Regions from separate parts of the Paenibacillus sp. FSL R5-0407 genome, predicted to be linked through region 3. Evidence: riboswitches for the same ligand, from Rfam matches in the RefSeq annotation. Region 3 holds a riboswitch; each other region holds the start of a gene.

Region 1 (4,198 bases), 670 kb from region 3:
GCCAGGGAGAAGTGCGAAGCATGAGCAAAAAAATAGTAGCCATCGACATGGATGACACGATCTGCCATCTCATACCGAAAGCGATTCATTATCATAATTTAATGTATCCCGATCTTCCGTTGACCATGGAGCAAATCATCAGCTTTGATCTTAGCGGCATTTGGCATCCTGCATGCACGGACGACATTTTCTTCGGCAGGCCCGGCCTGTACGAAGAGCTTGAAATTTTTGACGAGTATACGATTGAAGAGGTGAAGCGGATGACCGTCGATTACGACGTCATCGTCGTGACGGCCGCCCGCCCGGCATCGGTTCCGGAAAAATGGAGATGGCTGCAAATGCATATGCCTTTCATTCCATTCGATAACTTCTTCGTCGCCAAGCGCAAATACTTGCTTGATTTTGACTTGTTGATTGACGACGGCCCCCATAATCTGATCGCGGCCAAGGAAGCGGGCAAACAGACCATTATGATCCCCCGTCCTTGGAATGCGCCGGTTCAGCAGGACTTTATTCTAAAGGATTCATGGCAAGGCATGAACGAGCTGGTAGGGCAAATTCTGACTTGATGGTCAGATGAAAAGATCTTATTTTTTGAAATGATAAGGAACCGTGGTTACGATCAAATCCCTCCGGTATAGCAAAAAGGCGCGGATTAGCAAGCTGGACTGATTATGCAGGGCGTTATGCCACCGTTTCTTCGGTATGAATTGGGGAATCAGAACGGTTACCCGGAAATTCATTTCCTTGGCCTTATGCTCCACGGTATCGATGAACTTCGTCAGCGGCTGGATAATGCTCCGGTATTGGGAATACAGCGTAACCAGCCGAATTTCAGGGTGCCACTGGTTCCATTTCTCCTCAAATTGCTTTTCCGCCTCTTTATCGAACGCCACATATACAGCGATGATCTGATCCGGAGACAACGATTTCGCGTAATTCAGCGTATTTTCCACTACATGCGTAATTCCCGCTACGGGAATTACCATGACATTCCCCTCGATCGCTAGTGGCTGTTCGCATGTAGTGATCCGCAATTGATCCCCCACAGCTTCGTAATGACGGTTGATTTTATGAAATACATAAACGATCGCCGGCAAAAAGATTAACGCAGGCCAGACTTGCGGAAATTTCGTAATGAAAAAAATCATCATGACCGTAAAGCTGATTAAAGCCCCGATCGCGTTTATCGTTAATTTCAATCCCCAGCCCGCCGGTTTTTCCCGGAACCATTTCACAAGCATACCGGTTTGCGCCAGCGTAAACGGGATAAATACGCCTACCGCATAGAGCGGAATCAAATGCTCGGTCTGTCCTTTAAAAACGATGATCAGCAGGATTGAGGCCACCGCCAAAAAGACGATTCCGTTAGAATAACCGAGACGGTCTCCGCGAACGGTGAACATACGCGCGATATATTTGTCTTTCGCCAGGTTCACGGCCAAGAGCGGAAATGCCGAGTATCCGGTATTGGCGGCCAGCACCAGAATCATCGCGGTGATCCCTTGAATCAAATAATACATGATCCCCCGGCCGAAAGTAGCTGAAGCGATCTGGGACACGACGGTTTCCTCCGCTTTAGGAGAAATACCGTAATAATAAGCCAACGATACGATCCCCGTAAACAAAAGCGCCAGCAGAACGCCCATGGCAGCCAATGTTTTGGAGGCATTCTTGGGAGCCGGATCCTTGAAGTTAGGAATGGCGTTAGAAATCGCCTCGACACCTGTCAAAGCCGAACTCCCCGAGGCAAATGCCCGCAAGAGCAGGAACAGCGTAAGGCCTGTCACCGGTGTCCCCATCGGTGTATGCAGGTTGGCCGGAACTTCGCCCATTGCAATTTGATATAGTCCCGCCCCAATAGTGATAAATATAACAAGCACGAATAAGTAAACCGGATAAGCCAGGATGGAAGCCGATTCGGTAATACCGCGCAAATTGAGTACCGTGATAACAACCACTAAAAGGCATGCTATAAGTACGTTATGTGAATGCAGCGACGGAAAAGCTGAGGTGATCGCATCCGTCCCCGCAGAAATGCTGACCGCAACGGTTAAAATATAATCCACCAGCAGCGCGCCGCCGGCTAAAAGACCGGAGTTTACCCCCAAATTTTCCTTGGAAACAACATAGGCTCCTCCGCCATGCGGATAGGCATAAATCACTTGTCTGTAAGATAAAACGAGAGCCAGCAGCAGCACCAGAATTCCCGCGGCAATCGGGATGGAGTACCAGTAGGCGGCCGCGCCGAGCGTCATCAGGACGAGCAGAATCTGCTCCGGTCCGTAGGCTACGGAGGACAAGGCATCCGATGAAAGGATCGCCAGGGCTTTCGTTTTGTTTAATTTTTGTTCGCCGAGTGCGGTTGACTTCAGCGGCTGACCGATGAGCACTCTCTTGATTATCGAAAACATAGATGCAACACCACCGTGCTTTATTTTTTGCAAATTCAAAGGCTGATTATGATTAAATATTTTGGTAAATCGTCTCATTTGGAGACTTTTTGGACAGCAAAAAACCACAGAGGCAAGACCCCCTGCGGTCCATGAGTGCTTTACATGGGCACAGTATCATTCCTCTCTCGGACTACGCTTACGAGGTTAGCTGTCGGATTAGGGTGGCGAGAGTCACCCCTCCGCGGCATGTTCTGCATGACATGCTGCGGATTCACCCCTACCGTTCGTTTCGGCTGGCTTTGCCTGTTACGCCCGGCATTCGGTTCCCCCGTTTTCCCGTATTACGGGAAATTCAGCGAATCAAGAATATCAAATCCACGAATGAATATTACGCCTGCTCTCATTTTCTGTAAATCCCGAAATTTGCGTTGAATCGCTTCTATTTGTTGTAAAAGAGTACGATAAAACGCTTACTTCCATCACTTTCATTTATTATCCTTCATTATTGAGCCCGCATTAACGCGCAACATAAATCATCGTATTAATGCCGAATACAACAAAAAAAGACCGGCCTCCATTCCTGGAAACCGGCTTGTCCTGATTCATTCTATATGTCAGCCTACTCGCCGTTCAAACGGTATCCTCCATGGAATACCGGTCCCACATATTCGTTAAAGGCATACCCCGAACGAATGGCCGCCGTTACGAATTTTTTCGCTTTAACTACGGCTTCCTTTACAGTTAAGCCGCTGGCCAGTCCACCTGTTACGGCAGCCGCAAAAGTACAACCGGCTCCATGGTTATGTGCGGGTTCGATCTTTTCCGTCTCCAGAACCTCAAATTCCTCGCCGTCATAGAACAGGTCGATCGCTTTGTCGCCTTCCAAGGCTTTGCCGCCTTTAATGACTACGTAAGCCGCTCCGCGTTCATGAATGATCTTCGCTGCTTTCTTCATGTCATCCACGCTGGACAAACGCCCCAAACCGGAAAGCACACCGGCTTCGAACAAGTTTGGCGTAACAACCGTAGCAAGCGGTAGCAGCAAATCGCGAATCGCATCCGCGCTCTCCGGATTCAAAACTTCGTCTTCCCCTTTGCAGACCATGACCGGGTCGATGACCACATTTTGTTGGTTATGCTGCTTAATGCATTTCTCAACGACTTCTATAATAGGCACGCTGCCCAGCATCCCCGTCTTCATAGCTTGCACCGGGCCGCCCGCAAACACGGTCTTCAACTGCTCGGCCACCAGATTGGCGTCTATCGGGTACACGCTATGATGCCATCCGCGGTCCGGATCCATCGTAACAATGGTAGTCAATGCGCTGAGTCCGTAAGTTCCGTATTCTTCAAATGTTTTCAAGTCTGCCTGTATCCCCGCGCCGCCGCTGGAGTCACTGCCGGCAATAGTTAGCGTTTTAAGAATGGTTGACATGATCAAATGCTCCTTTACGAAAAACTAAAGTGCTTCCGGCCTCTATTGTAGCATTATTTTCAGAAACTCAGTGAATTATTTACGCATTTACATAGCCCGGAAACAAAAAAAGTATGGAGCAAGTAATCCTTGCTCCATACTTTCCACTGATATGGTCTATAGCCAGCTTATTTCACGACGATCTGGTTTGCGGCATCGATTCTTTCCTGGGATGCGTTGAAGCATTTCTTGCAGACTTTAAGAGCCTGACCGGAACTGCTCATCTTCGTATAAAGCAGTTTAATCCGCGTGCTTCTGCATACGGGGCATGTCCCCCGGCCTCTGGAAGGAAGAATCCACAAAGCTTTCCCCCGCTTTGATTTAGACA
Region 2 (4,198 bases), 350 kb from region 3:
TCCCGAATAACGCCACTTTGTTTGCTGCTCCTTGCTTCATATTAAGATGCAATTTTTCAGCTATCCGAGTCTGTGATAAACCTCACATTTGCATAATACACATAATTAGCCAGTTTCCTGGGCATACCAATTTATAATACGGTTTCCGGGTAAAAGGAGAGGATTTGCTATGTCTAGATCGACCAAACGGCGGATGATCTCCGCTGGAATCTGCGCCGTCATGACGGCTTTGTTTTGCTGTATCCTCTGCTTATTCCCCGACTCCTCCAATGCGTTTACTACGAAAGGCCCCTTAACAGAGGATACTGATTCATTGGATACCGCACCTGCTTCCGCAAAGCCCTTAAATCTGGGAGAGCTTCGGCGAAAATATTCCGAAACCTTTAAATTCCGCGGTCCAGAAGTGAAACAGATCGCCCTGACTTTTGACGATGTGCCCGATCCGCGGTTTACGCCCCAGGTATTGGCTGCACTTCGCAAAGAAGGAGTCAAAGCGACTTTTTTCGTCGTCGGGCACCGGGCGAAGAAGCATCCGGAGCTGCTGAGGGCCATTCACCGGGACGGCCACATCATCGGCAACCATTCCTTTAGCCATGCTTTGTTCAAAAACCGCTCGCGAAGTCAGTTTCAAAACGAAATTTTGCGAACCGAGAATATTATCGCTAATCTCGTTGGTTATCGGCCCAAGTTGATACGCCCGCCATATGGAGAAATTAACGAGGAACAAGTTAAGTGGGCCAAGAAAAGCGGTTATATTATCGTGAACTGGAATGTCGATTCGCTGGATTGGAAAGGACTCGATTCGGAGAAGGTGAAACAGAACGTCCTCAAGGCCGCAGGCCCGGGTTCTATTGTATTGCAGCATGCCGGAGGGGGAACGGGGTCGGATTTATCCGGAACGATTCAGGCGCTGCCTGAGATCATTCAGACGTTGAAAGCAAAAGGCTATCACTTTGTGACTCTTCCCGAGCTTCTGCAAACGAAGAAGTACAAATAACGGAGAGTAGGAATTAAAAAAGCAGCTCCCTTGGGAGCTGCCGCATTCAATTATTTATCTAAAATATACAATTTAACGTCCTGAAATCCGAACTCATTAACGGTTTGCGGGCTGCCCGGAATGAATATATCAATGCGGTTCCCTTTGATCGCGCTGCCCTGATCGGTTGCGGTCGCAACGAAGGCGTTTTTCGGCAGATTGGAATGGCTATGTCCCGTAACAAGCACTTTAGTGCCCATAGGAATTACTTTCGGGTCAACGGCGATCGTCCCCAACTGCAACGGTTTGCCGAAGTAATCAACGGCTCCCCACTTTCCGTTCTCGCTCGCTGCGGAAGAATATGCCGTAGCCTTAACCTCCACGGTTTTGGAGTAAGAGAAATTCTTGCCCCAAGCCTCTACGGTCTTATCCGCACTTGAGACTTTTACGGCTGATAACGGCTGAGGAATTATGTTTTCCTTTGCGCTTGCAGAAGCTGTTGACATAAGGGCTTTGGATCCTTCTCCAGGGATAACGATATCCAGGCCGCCGTAAATATTCGATGCTTTGATGGATGGATTCGCTGTAATCAGCTTGTTCATATCCACGCCGTATTGTTTAGCCAGAAGGTAAAAGGTGTCTCCTTCCTTCGCTTTATGTATCGAATCCGCATGGACAGGTACCGACTGCAAAGCTCCTGCCAATCCGACTGCAATAATTGTCGCCTTAACGGCGCGTGCTAATTTAGTATGCTTATTCATGATGTCCTCCTTCTACTATCGCCTGCGGAGTTAGTTGTCGGGTTAGGGAAAAAAGGATAGGCCCCTGCGCATTTACTTCGCTTCACCCCAAGATAGCCATGTTCTCGTCATTGGACGGGTACAGCTAATCGGAAAATCGTCCCCCGCACCTGCGCTGGCAGGTTTTGGCCTAATCAATATATCACAATTTTGTAACCAATAGGGCAAGCAAATGTTTCCATGATGCGTTAAGCAGCAGCCAATCAGACTATTTTCACCGATGATGTGATTACAATTCTGTAAAAGCGATCGAACTCAAAAAAAACCGCCGGAGCGTTCTCCGGCGGTTCATTCATGTTATAGAGTTAAGTTACAGCACTTTACTGAGAAAATCCTTGGTCCGCTGATTCTTCGGCGAACCGAAGACCTCCTGCGGAGTCCCTTGCTCCATAATGACACCCTGATCCATAAACAGAATCCGGTCCCCAACTTCGCGGGCAAAGCCCATTTCATGCGTGACGATGACCATCGTCATCCCCTTGTCGGCTAGGTTCTTCATCACGTCCAGCACCTCTCCGACCATCTCCGGATCAAGCGCGGAGGTCGGCTCATCGAACAGCATCACATGCGGCTCCATAGCGAGCGCGCGAGCAATCGCGATCCGCTGCTTCTGTCCGCCCGACAGCTGGGAAGGATAAGCGTCCCGCTTGTCTTCCAGTCCGACCGTGCGCAGCAGGTCCATGGCCAAAGCTTCCGCTTTGTTCTTTTCGATTTTTTTTACACGGATGGGAGCCATAGTGATATTATCGATCACATTTTTATGCGGAAACAAATTAAACTGTTGGAATACCATTCCCATTTTTTCGCGGGTTTTGTTGATATTGTGGCGTTTTCCGGTAATGGATTCCCCTTCGAAAGTGATCTCGCCCTCGGTTGGTTCCTCCAGCAGATTCAAACAGCGGAGAAAGGTACTCTTCCCCGAGCCGCTGGGGCCGATCACAACGACGACCTCTCCTTTGGCGATTTCCAGGTCGATCCCCTTCAAAATGTGAAGCTGGCCGAACTTTTTATGCAAATTTTTAACGGTGATCACTGGCTTTCAACTTCCTTTCGAACAGACCCAAAATACGGGACAGTGTGAATGTCAGAATAAAGTACATAACCGCTACAATCAGATACGGCGTCATGCCGTCGTAAGTGATCGTGACCACAGCACCGGACTGGAACATCAGCTCCGTAATACCGATAAAGGATACGATCGAAGATTCCTTAATAATCGTAATAAACTCATTCCCGATTGCGGGCAGCACCGACTTGATCGCCTGCGGAATAATGATAAAACGCAAGGACATCCAGCGATTCATGCCTAGGGACCGAGCTGCTTCTCCTTGCCCCCGGTCTACGCCCTGGATCCCGGCACGGAATATTTCCGCAAGGTAGGCCGAGCTGTTGATCGAAAGCGTGATCGCTCCGGATTCAATCGGGGAGAAGTTGACATTGAACGCCGTCGAAAAACCGTAATGAATTATTAAGAGCTGGACCAACATCGGCGTTCCCCGTAAAAATTCAACCCAAGCATGGCCGATAAACCGGACAATTCTCCACGGGGCCATCCGCAAGAGCGTAACAAGCAGGCCCAAAATAAAACCGCAAAGAACCCCCAGAGCCGCCAGTAGCAGCGTATACTGCAGACCGGTCAAAAAATAGCTGCGGTACTCCCAAAACATTGTAAAAAGCTCCATGTCCCAATCATTCCTCCTATTTTACCTCAAAAGCCTTGACAAAAAAACAGAAAATAGCGAATAGGCTCCGCTATTTTCTGCAAATCGGTCACCGGTTATTTTTCAGCAAGTGCGCTTGCTTCGGTAACGAACTTATCGATCGAACCGTCTCCGATCAGACGATCCAATGTGGCGTTGACCTGGTCAAGCATTTCCTTGTTGCCTTTCTTCACGCCGACGACATAGCCTTCGTCCTCGGTTACCGGTTTGGCGTCCGTAATGCTGATGCCTTCTACGTTCTTGACGAAAGATTCGGCCACAGGGCCTTCGATAATCGCCACATCAACGCGTCCCGATTTCAGTTGCATGATGATATCGTTTATTTTTCCAAGAGAAGTCAGCTTGGCGCCTGTGATCGTCTTGGCAATGTCTTCTTGAATGGAGCCCTTCTGTACGCCGATCTTCAGACCTTCCAATGATTCCATTGTGTTGTATTTATCTTTGTCCTTGGTCGCGGATACGACCGACTGCTCCGCTTTATAATAAATTTGGGACAAGTCGACTTGCTTCGCGCGTTCCGGTTTCGGGCTGAGACCCGAAATGACGAGGTCCACACGGCCGCTGTCCAATTCATTCAGCAGGGAGTCGAAAAGCATATCCTTGAATTCCACTTCGGCTCCAAGATCCTTCGAGATTTCCTTGGCGATCTCAACATCGAAACCGACGATTTCATTGTCACCATTCTCATTTTTGATTTTAAA
Region 3 (4,198 bases):
GTGGCCGGATTCAACTTGACCAGGCTTTCCGCCGCAGCCTTACGAATGATTGGACCAGTAAGCATAGTTTTACGACTGTTCGACATCCTTTAACCCCTCTTTCGCTTATCCTAAAGTTAAAAACTCGGCAACCGGGCCCATAGCAATGACCGGTAAAAAAGTGAGCGCACCGATAAGGAGCACCGTTCCAATCAATATGCCGACGAACAGGCGGTTGTCGGTACGTAAGGTACCGATCGTTTCCGGAATCGGCTCCTTGGACATCAAGGAACCCGCAACGCCCAGCAAGGCTATGATGGAAACATAACGCCCAAACAACATGACCAGCCCGGTCGTAATGTTCCAGAACGGTGTATTGTCCGCCAGTCCTTCAAAGCCGGACCCATTATTTGCGGCAGAGGAAGTGTATTCGTACAGCACCTGAGATAAACCATGGAAACCGGGGTTCGTGATTGCACTTTGCCCCAGATCCGTCATAAAACTGATCGCAGTCGGCACAAGAATGATAAACGGATGCGCCAATATCGCAATGGCGATCAGCTTCATTTCCTTGGCCTCGATTTTGCGGCCCAGAAATTCCGGCGTCCGGCCGACCATCAGGCCGCAAATGAACACACCTAGAATGGCGTACATCATCATGTTCATAAGGCCGACGCCTTTTCCGCCGAATACGACGTTCAGCATCATTTGAACCAACGGAACCATCCCGCCGAGCGGCGTTAAAGTATCATGCATATTGTTGACACTCCCTGTCGTAGCGGCCGTCGTTACAGTGGTAAACAGCGTGGATCCGGCGATCCCAAAGCGAACTTCTTTCCCTTCCATGCTTCCTTGTGCAGCATCGATACCCAGTGCGTTGATTGCCGGGTTCCCCGCTTTTTCCGAGAAATAGACGGTGGATAAAAAGACGAGAAATAGAATCATCATGGCGGAGAAAATGACCCAGCCTTGTTTCTTATTCTTGGCGAACAATCCGAATGTGTATGGCAATGCAGCACCCATCATCCACATCGACCACATTTCCACGGCGTTACTCAAACCGTTCGGATTTTCAAACGGATGTGCGGAGTTCACTCCGAAAAATCCCCCGCCGTTCGTCCCCAAATGCTTGATCGACTCGAGCGAGGCGACGGGCCCCATCGAAATTCGCTGCAACGCGCCATCCAGCGTATGAACCGTCAAGGTCGGGTCCAACGTCTGTGGAACCTGCAGTGCCACGAGAATTAAGGTAACGAGCAAAGCTGACGGCAGAAATACACGGACATGTGCTTTAATAAAATCTTCAAAGAAGTTTCCTATCGTTTGCCCTCTCTGCGTCAAACCGCGGATAAATGATATCGCTACACACAAGCCGCTGGCGGCTGAGGTAAACATCATCATCGTAATGACGGCCATTTGAGAGAAATAAGACAGGGCCGACTCTCCGCTATAATGCTGTAGATTCGTATTGGTCATAAAGCTGATGACCGTATTGAATGAAAGCGACGATTCCATGTTTCCCATCCCATTAGGATTCAAGGGAAGAAACTGTTGAATCCGCAGAACCAAATAGCTTACTCCCACCAGAACGACGTTCGTCACAATCATGCTAAAGGCGTATTTTTTCCAGCTCATGCCTTCACGGCGTTTGAAACCGACCAGCTTATAGATCAGTCTTTCGAAACCTCCGAATATGTTGTCGGTACGGTTCGATTCCCCGGAAAACACATGGTATAAATAAGTGCCCAGCGGTTTCACCAGTACAATGATGACGCCGATCACAACTAACATTTGCACTAAATCCATTGGGATCCCCCTCAAAAGTAGGCTTTTTAAAATTTCTCAGGATGAATCAAGGCATAGATCAAATAAAGAAATACGAACAGGACGACCAACCCGATCCCTATCATGGCGTATCCCCCTCCTTTAATTCCTGTTAATCCCCGGTTTCCGGAATGCCGTTTGCTAAAAATCCGACCTCGCAGGAACCGGAATGAATCACATAAGTCGCTCCAAGGCCCTTGTAAATCATTCTCGGATGCCGCTCCGGCGTAATCACGATTATTGGACTCGATGTCCATTGACGGCATAACTGCAAATATCGACATGTTAAAGTTAGCGTAGTTTCAAAAATAAAGACCCTCCCGATCCGAAATTCGGGAATCCTCCAAGTTTTTTCATCCTCCGTCTTCACCCGGATCACTTGAACCGCCCCCAATTTACGAGCCCGTTTCTCCTCAGTTTTGTTGTTCACGAGAACCGCAACATTCCGCCGCTTAGACAACAGCAGCCGTACAAAATTCAGCCCTGCCTGATTTGGCGCAGCAATGAGGATACAATCTTCCTCCACCTTTGTTTCCTCCCTCAGATAATAGCAAGACCTAAAGCTCCTCCTGGTGAGGTAGACTTTACTAGTAAGCTCAATCCAGTACTTTGCACAGCAAAAAAGCCGCAGGAAAGGAAGGAACCTTTCCGCAGCTTCTGGCATGGTGTTCATAACCATGGTGAGCTTATGGCGGTTGCCTCTCCCAATTACGCTTACGAGGTTAGCTGTCGGATTCGGGCGCGAGAGTCGCCCTACGCTGGAAATTAAGGATATTTCCGGCGATTCACCCCATGAAACGTTCCGATCCCAGATCGGCGTTTCGTTGGTTCCCCCGCTTCTGCGTTCGCAGAATTCAGCGAAAAAGACATTATTTTTCATTTCGATTTTTCATAACAATTTCAGTCAATTTTTCAATTTAGGCAATAAAAAACCACAGAGGCACCTTGGCGCTCTGTGGCCTACTCATACGGCTGACAGTTCACCCATCCTCTCTTCATCCACGCTTACGAAGTTAGCTGTCGGATTCGGGCGGTGAGAGTCGCCCTACCCGAACGGAATCCATGGTTTCCGTCCGGGATTCACCCCTGTCCGTTTGCGGTCTTTAACTCTCACATTAAAGACGGCAAACGAACGAAACGGCTTCTTGGCCTAGGAGCCAAGATAGATGCGCCGCAATTTGGTTCCCCCGTTTTCCCGTTGCCGGGAAATTCAGCGATCGACAAATGGTATTATATTTGTTTCATGGATTGAATCATAACTCCGGCGCCGAATCCAGTAAAGTCAGGCAACCGGTTAAAAACAGTTTGCAATTGCCAATTATATGAAACGGGAGCGTTTTCATAATGGTTAAACTCTCTCATTTACGTCATATCTCTTTAATGCTTCATTTTTCATTCCATTATATTAAAGGTCATTAAACGGTTATTGCCCTAAGAAAAATACTACGGCTACAATACAATTGTAAACGTTTACAATTATTCCGGATAGAAAGCGAGGGGTATTCATGCCGATTCGTCAACAAAAGAAAGCCTTATTGAATCAAGTTGTAGGTTCATTGATTTTCAAAGGGTTGACTGCTTCTCTATTCCTTTGCTTCTCTTTTATCCTCGTGGCTCAGATCCCCTACGCTCACGCCGAATCCATGCTGACCATCGATTCTCCGGCGGAAGGTGATCAGGTACCTCCGGGATGGCTGCGGGTTACGGGAGGGTATACCGAAACTTATGACATCAAATTGATTATTAATGGAACCGAACAGCTTAACTCCGTAAGAGAGGACTTAAATGGACCCGAAAGCGGCACTTGGTATGCGGATGTCGACGTATCCAAATACGACGGCAACATCTCGCTGATTGCCAAGGGAGTGCAGAGTTCGTCTCGTTATGGAATCTCCACGGCTACGACATCGGTGTATGTCAATAATCCCGAAGCCAGCCTCCCTGTTGTGAAGATTACAAATCCTTCGGACGATGAAACCGTCCACGGCTCGGTCCCTGTAAAAATCACCGTCGACGCCAAGAATTCCGTTGAGCTGGTAGAGATTCGAATCAACGGCGGGCCATGGATGAAAGCAAAGCAAACCGGGAACCACTATCAATTCAAATGGGACGCCAAAAATCTCGGTAACCGGACCTCCAGTCTGGAGGCAAGGGCCTTCGACGAATTCGGCAATGAAGGCCGGAGCACTACGGTTTATGCTCATACCGGGAACTGGGCTCCCGAACCGGTTACACTTGAAAAGCAAGACCGTGCGATGTGGATCTGGGAAAAAGCCGCCTACAATCTCTTTTTGAACCCGGGCTCCAAATCGGCGTTAAAAGCGCTTGCCGATGATACCGGAACCTTCGGCTCCGATCCGATCACCACCTTTTATATCGGCGTTTTTCCGTATGA
Region 4 (4,198 bases), 3.2 Mb from region 3:
TAGATATTAAAGAAGCGCAACAATATAACGAAGCCTTCGAGAAAGCCCGAGCGGCTGGCTAGCCCTATAGGGATAGCAGGAATCCAAGCTCAGGAATGTGAATGATTAGAAAAGCGCCCGCCGGGACTTATAAGTCCCGGCGGGCGCGTCTTTGTTTTTGTTTGTTATTTCTTTTCCGCAAGCCACATAGCGACGTTGGCGATTTCCTCGTCCTTCAATTTATCTTTGAAGGAAGGCATCATGCCTCCGCCTTTTCCTTTAGTAATTATGCCGTACAACTGTTCCGCCGACAGCTCGGATCCAATTTTTTGCAGATTCGGACCGGCTCCGCCTTGCAAATCAGTCCCGTGACAGGAAATACAGTTGGCTTTAACCGTAGCTTCGGCTTGCTCTGCGCTTACAGTAACCGCAGGCATTTGCGGCTTTTCTTCCTGGGCCACCTGATCTTTACCGGGTAATGTAAACATTAACACGGCTGCGAAGGCGCACGCCACGATGAGTATTCCGCTCATGATCCACTTCTGCATTTCAATCGTCCCTCCTATGTAAGCTACCTTCCATTATAGCTGAACATGCCCCGTGATCATAGCATTTGTGTCAAAAAAAGTAACGAATTATTTGTAGTATACGAAAAATACGTTAAAATCATGTGTGATTAATCATAGACGTCTCATTAAGGGGATGTTTTTTTACGCCTCGGAGGGTTTTCCGCGAAACACCATGCAGTAATATGGCTTGGAAATGCCGCCAGGAGTCATTTTCTCGTACAGATCGGTAATCACGAAGCCGGACTTCTGGTAAGCCCGGATCGCCCGTGTGTTCCATGTGAGCACTTCCAGGTCAATTACATCCTTAGGCTTTCTCCGCTGGGCCTCCTCGACGATTGTCAGCACAAAGGTCTTACCCAGCCCGTGGCCGCATAAATCAGGTCTCATACCGATGCCAAGCCGTGTAACGCCCTCCATAGGAAAGTACTGGGCGAATCCGGCAAGCTCCTCCTGCTGATCCAGCAAAGAGACGTACTGCTGGGCCCTTAAAACGGGATTCCCAAATTCCACATCGAGCGCCTTCATCTGTTCCCAGGGAAGCCAGCTATAAATATCGTAGGGAGAATCGTAACGCCAAGTACTGATATCTGCGCCATGGCTTTCTTCCATGGGTACGATTCGAAATGGTGCGATTGGTTTTTCCATTTTTGCGCCTCCTTAAACGATAGGAATGCCTATGCGGCTACCCATATGGCTGTAGTTCTTTTTAACCTCACTCTAACGGGATTTTTATTGGTTGTAAAGGCTTTGTGGAGGAAGAGGGGCCAGAAATCGAAGGCAGGCAAAAAAAATGCGTAAATTAAAAATTTCCTGTTTAGGCATCCGCATAACGGGTAAATTTTGGATATAGGGAAGATAGGATATGGAGTGTTAGAGAACGAGAACGGAAAAAATATTTTTGGAATGGGTTTTATCCAAGAAACCTTTTGATCGATTCCTTCGTTATATGAATAAGATGAAGGAAAGAAAAAAGACCGCGTTGATTCCGGCAAGAATCAAGTGCGGTCAAGCGAGCTATTGAGGTGAGGGCCTCAGCCTATCAGGGGTGATCAGGATTCTTTGGCAAAGCTGGAATAGCTGTCTGCGCTCAAAATTCTTTTTGCCCCGACATAACGTGTTTTATAGTAAGTGTTGCTTAATTTGTCTGTTCTGATTCCTTTGGAAGAAGAGGCATGAGCGAATTTTCCGTCTCCCAGGTAGACGCCCACATGGGACACTTTACCTTTGCCCAGGGTGTTGAAGAATACGAGGTCTCCCGCTTTCAACTGGCTCTTGGCCACTGGGGTACCTTGCTTGTACTGGGCGGTAGAGACGCGGGCAAGATCGACGCCCATTTTCTTGAACACGTATCTTGTAAATCCGGAACAGTCAAAACCGTTGGTCGTGACGCCTCCGTATTTGTAAGGTGTTCCGTACACGGATTTAACGACGCTGGTCAATGTGGTGTCCGCAAAGGCACTTCCTGTCCCCATGGTGAACAAAATAGCTAAACTCGTTGCTGCTGCTGCGAATGTCTTTCTCAAGATGTTAAACTCCTTCCAAGGCCTGCGAGGTTAGCTTGAGGATTCGGTTGAAGGTTCCCTATGATCCCTATGTAACGAAATCAATTCACCCAATGTGGTTCCCCCGTTTCCCGGGTGCCGGGAATTCGGCTAGTCTTTGTTGAATGCACCCGAAAAATTACGACGTTACAACAGTGATTACAAAGTTGTTACCATTTACTCTGGTCATTTTACCAAACATCAACGCGGGTTTGCAAGTTTGTTTTGTTATTTTTGAATAAATAAGTTGATTTGTCCTGTATATCCCGTCCTCTCCGGGTAATGTTTCCTAGGACGACGGTTTAAATAAAAGAAAAAACCCGCAGATTGCGATCCATAAAGAATCTCTGCGGGCTTCATCGTTACTATTCTACATCATCATGATCTTGAGTATCGCTTGTAACTTCTTCGAACTTATCAGTGCTCATAATGCGCTTGGCGCCAACATAGCGCTCGACATAATATTTATCGCTCAATTTGCTGATGATAACTCCTTTGGAGGAGGAAGCATGAGCAAACTTGCCGTCACCGACGTAAACACCAACATGAGACACACCTTTGCCTGAAGTGTTGAAGAACACCAGATCGCCAGCGATCAGTTCTTTCTTCTCTACAGCGGTTCCCATCTTGTACTGGGAGCCTGATTGGTGCGGCAATTTAATTCCGATTTTCGAAAAGACATACATAGTGAATCCGGAACAGTCAAAGCCAGAGGTGGTAGTTCCGCCGGAAACATAATCGCTTCCCAGAGCTTTTTCAATCGTGGTGTCCAATTTGGAATCTGCGAAAGCGCTACCAGTTCCGATGGAGAAAAGTATTGCAAGACTTACGGCTGCTGCGGTTAACTGTTTTTTCAAGGAAATGCTCCTTCCAATGCCTACGAGGTTAGCTTAAGGATTCGGTTGAAGGTCCCCTATGATCCCTCTCTTGCGAGATCAATTCACCCAAAGTGGTTCCCCCGTTCCCCGTGAAGGGAATTCGGCTGTAATTTACACCTGACTACTTACTTATTCGACACCCAGCAGAAGACTCCTGCTAATAGTGACAAAAATAATTACAAAACTGTTACTGAAATTGTGCTGTTGTTATTGTAACAAAGGCCAGTATATTTTGGCAATGGTTATTTAGCGAGTTTGAGAGGGGAAAACGCAGGACAAGACCCCCGAATAAGCTCGGAGGCCTTGTGGCACAAGGAAGGATAAAGATGAAAAAAAATTAACTTTTTTGTGATTTGGTATGCCAAAGCTGATATTGAGAGGTTAGAGTCCAAATTTGAAATAGACTGCGAATGAAAGGATAGGTTTGTTGCAGAATTAAAGCAATCAGTCCTGTCCAAATCCAGGAGGCCGTTCCGAACAAAAGGAACAAGGCGGCGCCGGCAGCTCCGAGAATAAGGGAAATGGCGATCCCCGGCAATAGATACCTCATGCTCAGCATCAGGGAGCCCCAGACGCCGGCCTTAAACAGATACCCGAACTGGGCGAACAGCAGGATTTGCCGGACAAGCCAACCGTAAACCACCCACCCCAGCAAATATCCACAAAGGGTCAAAAGGGGAGCGAGCCTGTCGCCTGACGTAAGGAGACGGGGCAAGAGGGCGTATAGGTCCGGGACGATCCAAATTCCCGGCAGGGAGAGCAGCGCGAGCTCCAACAGAAAGAAGAGAGTGACGGGCTTCCAGAATTCCTTCATTCCCCGGAAGAAGGGAAGTCCGGACGCCCGGGTCTCGGCGGGAACCAGACCGTAGAGAATACCCGCCTGGAACAGCGGCGTCAGCAATAGACGGAGAACAATCATCCCGATTAGCAGCCAGAAATACTGGTGAATCTCCGGATTGTGCTTCAATTCGAATTGCCCTTCGATCAAGTATAGAATCCGGTTCAGTTCATTCGGGGGCGTATCCGGGTACCTGGACAGTACGGCCACAACCGCCGAATGGATCAGACGGTACAGAAACAGCCCCCAGAGCAGCTGGTACAGGAACAGGATGATCACAGAGGGAAACTGGCTCCTGACAAGCCCCCATCCATTTCGTACATAGGTCATAACTTTCCCTCCTAAAAGTTTTGTGAGCATTACTGCTATGAATAAGCCTTATTCTTGTTCGTC

The links. A riboswitch is a leader RNA that binds a small molecule or an ion and turns the genes downstream of it on or off. The one in region 3 is predicted to bind cyclic di-AMP.
Region 1: it holds a riboswitch for cyclic di-AMP, as region 3 does, so the genes downstream of both, NYE70_RS00490 (APC family permease) here and NYE70_RS03775 (hypothetical protein) in region 3, are expected to answer to the same signal.
Region 2: it holds a riboswitch for cyclic di-AMP, as region 3 does, so the genes downstream of both, NYE70_RS05490 (3D domain-containing protein) here and NYE70_RS03775 (hypothetical protein) in region 3, are expected to answer to the same signal.
Region 4: it holds a riboswitch for cyclic di-AMP, as region 3 does, so the genes downstream of both, NYE70_RS18660 (C40 family peptidase) here and NYE70_RS03775 (hypothetical protein) in region 3, are expected to answer to the same signal.

The regions. Positions count from the first base shown of each region.
Region 1 is NZ_JBBPAX010000001.1:101,752-105,949, reverse strand. Features, by position in the region: gene NYE70_RS00495 (5' nucleotidase, NT5C type) at 21-569, shown strand; gene NYE70_RS00490 (APC family permease) at 588-2,414, opposite strand; cyclic di-AMP (ydaO/yuaA leader) riboswitch at 2,574-2,764, opposite strand; gene pdxK (pyridoxine/pyridoxal/pyridoxamine kinase) at 3,016-3,831, opposite strand; gene NYE70_RS00480 (hypothetical protein) at 3,999-4,198, opposite strand, start outside.
Region 2 is NZ_JBBPAX010000001.1:1,128,120-1,132,317, forward strand. Features, by position in the region: gene NYE70_RS05485 (polysaccharide deacetylase family protein) at 170-997, shown strand; gene NYE70_RS05490 (3D domain-containing protein) at 1,048-1,737, opposite strand; cyclic di-AMP (ydaO/yuaA leader) riboswitch at 1,742-1,917, opposite strand; gene NYE70_RS05495 (amino acid ABC transporter ATP-binding protein) at 2,087-2,809, opposite strand; gene NYE70_RS05500 (amino acid ABC transporter permease) at 2,796-3,458, opposite strand; gene NYE70_RS05505 (transporter substrate-binding domain-containing protein) at 3,554-4,198, opposite strand, start outside.
Region 3 is NZ_JBBPAX010000001.1:773,628-777,825, reverse strand. Features, by position in the region: gene kdpB (potassium-transporting ATPase subunit KdpB) at 1-86, opposite strand, end outside; gene kdpA (potassium-transporting ATPase subunit KdpA) at 106-1,785, opposite strand; gene NYE70_RS25990 (potassium-transporting ATPase subunit F) at 1,812-1,889, opposite strand; gene NYE70_RS03775 (hypothetical protein) at 1,916-2,329, opposite strand; cyclic di-AMP (ydaO/yuaA leader) riboswitch at 2,500-2,673, opposite strand; cyclic di-AMP (ydaO/yuaA leader) riboswitch at 2,791-3,029, opposite strand; gene NYE70_RS03770 (Ig-like domain-containing protein) at 3,309-4,198, shown strand, end outside.
Region 4 is NZ_JBBPAX010000001.1:3,937,334-3,941,531, forward strand. Features, by position in the region: gene NYE70_RS18645 (4a-hydroxytetrahydrobiopterin dehydratase) at 1-62, shown strand, start outside; gene NYE70_RS18650 (c-type cytochrome) at 165-527, opposite strand; gene NYE70_RS18655 (GNAT family N-acetyltransferase) at 690-1,193, opposite strand; gene NYE70_RS18660 (C40 family peptidase) at 1,598-2,071, opposite strand; cyclic di-AMP (ydaO/yuaA leader) riboswitch at 2,076-2,212, opposite strand; gene NYE70_RS18665 (C40 family peptidase) at 2,455-2,946, opposite strand; cyclic di-AMP (ydaO/yuaA leader) riboswitch at 2,949-3,083, opposite strand; gene NYE70_RS18670 (hypothetical protein) at 3,305-4,135, opposite strand.